Regions from separate parts of the Arthrobacter sp. Y3221114 genome, predicted to be linked through region 2. Evidence: riboswitches for the same ligand, from Rfam matches in the RefSeq annotation. Region 2 holds a riboswitch; the other holds the start of a gene.

Region 1 (3,252 bases), on a different contig from region 2:
AGCACGGCTGCGTCCCGCCGGGGGAAGCCTACGGATACGTCATTGAGCTCCAGGACCGGGTCAGCGGTGCGCATCGGTTGTGCCCAGCCGGGCGCGGCCGATCGCGAAGTTGTCCACCACGCCGGTCTTCGCCAGCCCGTCGACGATGATCTTGCCCAGCAGCCCGCCCAAGATCACACCGGAGATCAGGTGGATGACCAGGCGGGTCCAGAACAGGTCCTGTCCGTACCAGCCGGACCGGAAGGCCGAATAGAAGAAGACGAGGCCGGCGCCGAGCAGCCCGGACAGGGCGTAGGTAAGCCAGCCGTAGGAACGGTAGCGGGTGACAGCGAACGGGATCTCGCTGCCAATGCCCTGGATGGCGGCCGCGATAAAGAGCAGCGGACCGACGGCGGAGCCCAGGAACACCACCTCTATCACCGAGGCCAAGACTTCGGCCAGCACGCCGGCGAAGGGACGTTGGACGATGGCGATGGCGATCGGAGCCACCAGCAGCCAGCTTCCGGCCAGGAAGTGCTGCGACAGGTCTCCGGCCGGCCCCATCAGCAGGGACAGGGCGGTCCAGGCCTGGACGAAGACCCAGTAGAGGAAACCGAAGACGACGCCCAGGACAACCAGGAGGACGAGGTCCTTCAGGGTCCAGGCACCGCGCGGGAGGGCATGCTGCTGCGAAGACGATGATGACATGGCTGGTCCTTCCGCTTCAGGAGGCGCTGGGGCTGTTGATGGACAGCGTCGCGTGCGTGGTGACGTGCTGGACGGAACGGCCCACCAGGATCCAGCCCGCGGCAATGGCCTGCAGCACCTGGGCAACATCGCCGTCCATCCGGGTGACAAAATGCTCCGCCTGCACCGCAACACCGGTGGATTTTGCGTAGTCGATGGCGGCGTAGATATCGCGCATGTGGTCGGCTGAGGCACCGCCGGTACCGCCGTCTGCCAGGGGATACAGCGCCCAGTCGGCGGCGGCCTCGATTCCGGTGGGCTCCAGCTCCGGGATCTCCGAGTACAGGGCGGCGCCTCCCTCGGGTATTTTGCAGCTGACGCCGCCGGGGCAGCCCCGGGACAGGAGCACGGAGGCCGAGACGTGCGCCCCGGTGCGTCCAGCCGCGGCAATCACCTGGCTCAGGTAGCGCAGGACATCCTGCTCGGCGCCGGTCAGGTAGGTGCTCACCTTGCCGGTGTGCACCTCAAGGCCGGTGGAGTCGGCCTGGTCCAGTGCCGTCAGGATGACGTCGGCGTAGTTGTCGGCCATGACCGCCAGGGTCAATCTCGCGCCCACGCCGAACTCGCGGGGAGTGGCGGTGAACTTATTGCTGCGGACGGCAGCAGTGGGGGTGTTCGTCGCGGTGACGATCGAATCTGATGTTCGCATTTTCGCGCCCTTCGGTTGTTAAACGGGGCACGGGTAGTAAAGAGTCAACGTCCCTGCGCTGGCATGATCCAGATCAGGTTCGACGGTCGAAACTTGAGAAGTTTCCTCTCAGCCCGGCTCACCGGACTCCCGTGTTGCCCACGAGTCTAACCCATGGCGCGCACCGCCCGCGAAAGGTTTAAGCAGGGGGTGGTAACGCAGCGGGGCGCGGACTCGCTGCCCGCGCCCCGCCGTCGTCAGTCCTGCTATTCGCTGATCAGGTCCCGGACCACGATGGTCTGGTCGCGGTCGGGGCCCACGCCGATGGCGGAGAACCTGGTGCCGGAGAGCTTTTCGAGCGCCAGCACGTAGTTGCGGGCGTTCTCCGGCAGGTCTTCCAGCGTCCTGGCGCCGGTGATGTCCTCGGTCCAGCCCTCGAAGTACTCGAAGATCGGCTTGGCGTGGTGGAACTCGGTCTGCGTCATCGGCATTTCGTCGTGCCGGACGCCGTCCACGTCGTAAGCCACGCAGACCGGGATCTGCTCGATGCCGGTGAGCACATCGAGCTTGGTCACGAAGTAGTCCGTGAAGCCGTTGACCCGGGCGGCGTGGCGGGCCAGCACGGCGTCGTACCAGCCGCAGCGCCGCGGCCGGCCGGTGTTCACGCCGAACTCCCCGCCCTTCTTCTGCAGGTACTCGCCCATGTCGTCGAACAGTTCGGTGGGGAACGGCCCGGCGCCCACCCGGGTGGTGTACGCCTTGATGATGCCCACGGCACGGTTGATCCGGGTGGGGCCGATGCCCGAGCCCACGGACGCGCCGCCGGCCGTCGGGTTGGAGGAGGTCACGAACGGGTAGGTGCCGTGGTCCACGTCCAGGAAGGTGGCCTGGCCGCCCTCCATCAGCACGACCTTGCCCTCATCCAGCGCCTTGTTCAGCACGTAGGTGGAGTCGATGACCATCGGGCGCAGCCGCTCGGCGAAGGACAGGAAGTACTCCACGACCTCCTCCACGTGCACGTCCCGGCGGTTGTACACCTTGACCAGCAGTTCGTTCTTCTGCCGCAGCGAGCCTTCGACCTTCTGCCGCAGGATCGATTCGTCGAACACGTCCTGCACGCGGATGCCCAGCCGTGCCACCTTGTCCATGTAGGCGGGGCCGATGCCGCGGCCGGTGGTGCCGATCGCGCGCTTGCCCAGGAAGCGTTCGGTCACCTTGTCCATGGTCTGATGGAACGGGGCCACCAGGTGGGCGTTGGCGGAGACGCGCAGCCGCGAAGTGTCCGCGCCGCGGGCCTCGAGCCCGTCGATCTCCTCGAAGAGGGCCTCAAGGTTGACCACGCAGCCGTTGCCGATGATCGGAGTGGCGTTGGGGGACAGGATGCCGGCCGGCAACAACTTCAGCTCGTACTTCTCCCCGCCGACGACGACGGTGTGCCCGGCGTTGTTGCCGCCGTTCGGCTTGACCACGTAATCCACGCGGCCGCCGAGCAGGTCGGTAGCCTTGCCTTTTCCTTCGTCGCCCCACTGGGCTCCGACGATCACAATTGCTGGCATGGGATCCTCCCCCATTCGATGCGGCGGAAGCCCCGGACAGACTGCACATCAAGGAGCCGCTGCCGCGCATGAGAACGCCCCTCACTCCGGGTGGAGTATTTGGGGCTCTTACCCGCCAAGTTTAGCCGATGGGCCTCAATCGACCGGAATCCGGCCGTCTAATCGTCGAGTGGAGAGAAGATGCAGCGAAACCGGGCGTAAGCGTGCATCTTCTCTCCACTCGAAAAAGCGAGGGCTCTCGTGCCCGGACGCGGCAGCGGTTCAAAGGATGCGCAACGCCCCACAGCACGACGACGGAGCGCGGCTTGCTCTGGCTTGCACCGCCTGGGCCGGGTAGCCTGC
Region 2 (3,252 bases):
GGTCAGCAGGTCCATGTTCATGCTGCCCTCCGAAGCGGCTGGGCCGGGCGCACGCCGCCGTCTGCCACCCGTATGCCGGCACCGCCGAGCGCCGCGGTGAAATCGGCGTCGTGCGTCACCGAGACCACGCTCCTGCCATCGGCCACCAGCTCGGCCAGCAGCGTGACCAGCTCGGCCCAGGTGTTGGCGTCCTGTCCGAAGGTCGGCTCGTCCAGCACCAGGATGTCCGGGCTGGTGGCCAGCATGGTGGCAACCGAGAGCCTGCGTTTCTCGCCGCCGGAGAGGGTGAACGGGTTGGCCTGCAGCAGGCGGGTCAGCCGGAGCCGCTCGGCGATCGTGTCCACCCGCTGCCGGACCGTCGCCTCGGGCAGTTTGGCCACGCGGCGCGGGCCAAACTCAAGTTCGTCAAGCACCGTGCCGGTGAGGAACTGGTGTTCCGGTTCCTGGAAGACGCTGCCGATCCGGGTCACCAGCTGCGCGGACTTCCACTTTGCCGGTGACAGGCCGGCGCCGCGGTGCAAGGCCGGTGTCGCCGACAGCTCCCCTCCTGCGGGCGGCACCAGGCCGGCGAGGGTGAGTGCCAGCGTGGATTTGCCGGCGCCGTTCGCGCCGGTGATGCTGAGCGCCTGCCCGGCCAACAGGTCCAGGTCCACCCCGCACAGCACCGGTGCGGCCCTCCGGTTACGCGACACGTCCAGCGCCGCCGCCCGCAGCAACGGCCCGCCCGGGGACGGCGCCGGGGGCAGGTCCAGCCCCGGGGTGTGTCCGGGAACCCAGACGCCGGCGTCGATCAACCGGGCGCGGGTGGCGCTCTCGGCGAGCACGGTGCCCGGCGGCCCGTCGGCCAGCACGCCGCCGCCGGCCGCGAGGACGATCACTCGGTCCACCACGTCCGCCCAGACAGCCACCCGGTGCTCGACCACCACCAGGGTGGCGCCGGTGCGGTCCAGCACCCGGGCCACGGCGTCGCGTACTTCCTGCACGCCGTCCGGGTCCAGGTTCGCGGTCGGCTCGTCCAGCAGCAGCAGCCCCGGCCGCATGGCCAGGACGGAGGCCAGCGCAAGCCGCTGCTTCTGGCCCCCGGACAGCGCCGAGGTGGGGTGATCCAGCGGTACCGTCAGGCCGACATCGGCCAGGGAATCGCGGACCCTGTCCCAGATCTGCGTGCGCGGCAGCGACAGGTTCTCCGCTCCGAACGCCACCTCGTCGCCCACCCGGGCCAGCACCAGCTGGCTCTCCGGATCCTGCAGCACAAGGCCGGCCCGGCCGCGGGCCTCGGAGGGACGGACACCCGCCACGGTGAGCCGGCCGGTCTCCTCGCCCTCGCCCTCGTCGCCGAGGACGCCGGCCAGGGCGTGCAGCAGCGTGGACTTGCCGGCCCCGGAGGCGCCCAGCAACAGTACCCGTTCCTCCGGGGCGATGCTGAAACTGGCCCCGCGCACCGCCGGATCCTTGCGGCCGGCATGCCGCCAGCCCCACCCCTCGGCGTGGACCGGCACGGGCCCGGGCACCGCCGTCGTACTCTGCTCTCCCATGGACCGGCTCAGACGTCGGCCGAGCGTCCCGCGGCGAAGGAGGACAGCACGCCCGTCTTCGCCAGGCCCCTGACCGCCAGCCACGGCAGCAGCCCGGCAATCACGACGCCGGACACGGCGGCGAAGCCCACGTAGGCCAGCTGCCACTCGGCGGCCCAGAGCATGTTGTAGAGGATGTTCTCGCTGATGGACAGTGCCAGGCCTGCGCCCAGGCCGGCCAGCAGCGCCACGCCGAGGTTGAACTTGCGGTACAGGAAGAGCAGGAAGACGACCTCGGCCCCCAGTCCCTGGATCAGGCCGGAGACCAGGACAGTCATCCCGAAGCTCGTGCCCAACAGCGCGGAAACAATGGCGGCCAGCATCTCGCAGTAGAGGGCCGCGCCGGGCTTGCGGATGATCAGCCCGCCCAGCACGCCGGCCATCAGCCAACCGCCGGTGTACAGTCCGGCGGACGGCGGGAAGGCAAGGGTCAGGCCCTCGATCAGCGGCCAGCCCGCCGACCAGGCCCAGAAGATGACGCCGACGGCCACGGCGACCACCGAGGCCACGACAATGTCCACCACCCGCCAGCCGTACCGCGGCTTCCGGGCAGGGGTGGGCGTGGCGGGTGCATTCGAAACGGTACTCATTGGGATCCTCCTGGTTGCAGGAGGGGAGGGCGGCCATGCGGCGCGCCCCGAGAACTCGACTCCCTTCGCCGGTACTAACCGGAGCAGGTTCGAGGGTCTGCGGTTCATCCGCACTCTCAGCGTCCCTCCCGGTCTCCGGTGTGAACCGGCCGGTCGGACGCTCCCCTGTCGTCATAGGTGCTGTCTAGCAGCACGCACCAGTCTACACTCGCCCGCAGCGGCGGGCGATTCGGGCTTCAGACCCTTGGAAAACGCACGACGGCTTACGGCCCGGGCGGGTGCCGGGCAGTAGGCTGGGAACCGGAACAGCAGTTGAGACGGGGCCCCGGCCCCGGAAGGGAGCGGGCATGAACATTGTGTTGAGGCTCTTGGGCACACTGGTGAGTATCGGCGCGGGCCTGGCAGCCAGCCAGCTGCTGGGGTTTGTCTGGAAGATGGTCACCGGAAAAGATGCGCCGAAGAGCGACGACGACCTGGAGAACAGCCTGCGGGCGGCGGTCGCCTTCGCCGTGGTGTCCGGCACCGTGGCGCGCGTGATCCAGGTGCTGACCAAGCGCGCCACCGCCAAGGCGGTCATCCGCTACGACAAGACGCGGGAAATGGTCTAAGCGGCTCCTTGAGGGGGCCCGATGGGGGACGGGACCGCGGTCCCGTCCCCCATCGCGCTTCTGTTCCGGTCCGCAGGAACCCGCCACCGGACCGGTTTCTTTTGTCCGCGGGTTATTTCTTGTCCGCCGGCCCGGCGTTGTCCTCATCGTTCCGCGCCGGACCAGCCGCAGCCGCCGCGGTGGGCCGCTCCCCCGGCCGCCCGGCGTCCTGGCCGCCGGCTGCGACACCGCTGCCGGCGTCGCTGCTGGAAGGCGCGACGTCGTCGGATGCCGCCGCGGAATCTTCCTCGGCCGCTGCCTCCACCACCGCGTCGAGATCGTCCACGCTGAGGATTTCCTTGCGCAGGTGTTTGGTGCGGTATCCGGCCCGGCCCACCATGTGGGCGGAAACCGGCACGGTGAGCAACTGGAACAGCCAGGCTATGAGGAGCAAGGGCACAGCCGCCCAGCTGCGCAGCTGCAATCCCAGTCCCGTCAGCA

The links. A riboswitch is a leader RNA that binds a small molecule or an ion and turns the genes downstream of it on or off. The one in region 2 is predicted to bind thiamine pyrophosphate.
Region 1: another riboswitch for thiamine pyrophosphate. It lies ahead of AC5RV3_RS11560 (YkoF family thiamine/hydroxymethylpyrimidine-binding protein); the one in region 2 lies ahead of AC5RV3_RS04695 (ECF transporter S component).

What each region holds. Positions count from the first base shown of each region.
Region 1 is NZ_JBNHHW010000004.1:431,836-435,087, forward strand. Features, by position in the region: gene AC5RV3_RS11550 (ABC transporter ATP-binding protein) at 1-74, opposite strand, end outside; gene AC5RV3_RS11555 (ECF transporter S component) at 61-687, opposite strand; gene AC5RV3_RS11560 (YkoF family thiamine/hydroxymethylpyrimidine-binding protein) at 704-1,375, opposite strand; TPP riboswitch at 1,408-1,518, opposite strand; gene AC5RV3_RS11565 (adenylosuccinate synthase) at 1,621-2,910, opposite strand.
Region 2 is NZ_JBNHHW010000002.1:142,371-145,622, forward strand. Features, by position in the region: gene AC5RV3_RS04685 (energy-coupling factor transporter transmembrane component T family protein) at 1-21, opposite strand, end outside; gene AC5RV3_RS04690 (ABC transporter ATP-binding protein) at 18-1,535, opposite strand; gene AC5RV3_RS04695 (ECF transporter S component) at 1,544-2,164, opposite strand; TPP riboswitch at 2,208-2,341, opposite strand; gene AC5RV3_RS04700 (DUF4235 domain-containing protein) at 2,512-2,772, shown strand; gene mnhG (monovalent cation/H(+) antiporter subunit G) at 2,885-3,252, opposite strand, start outside.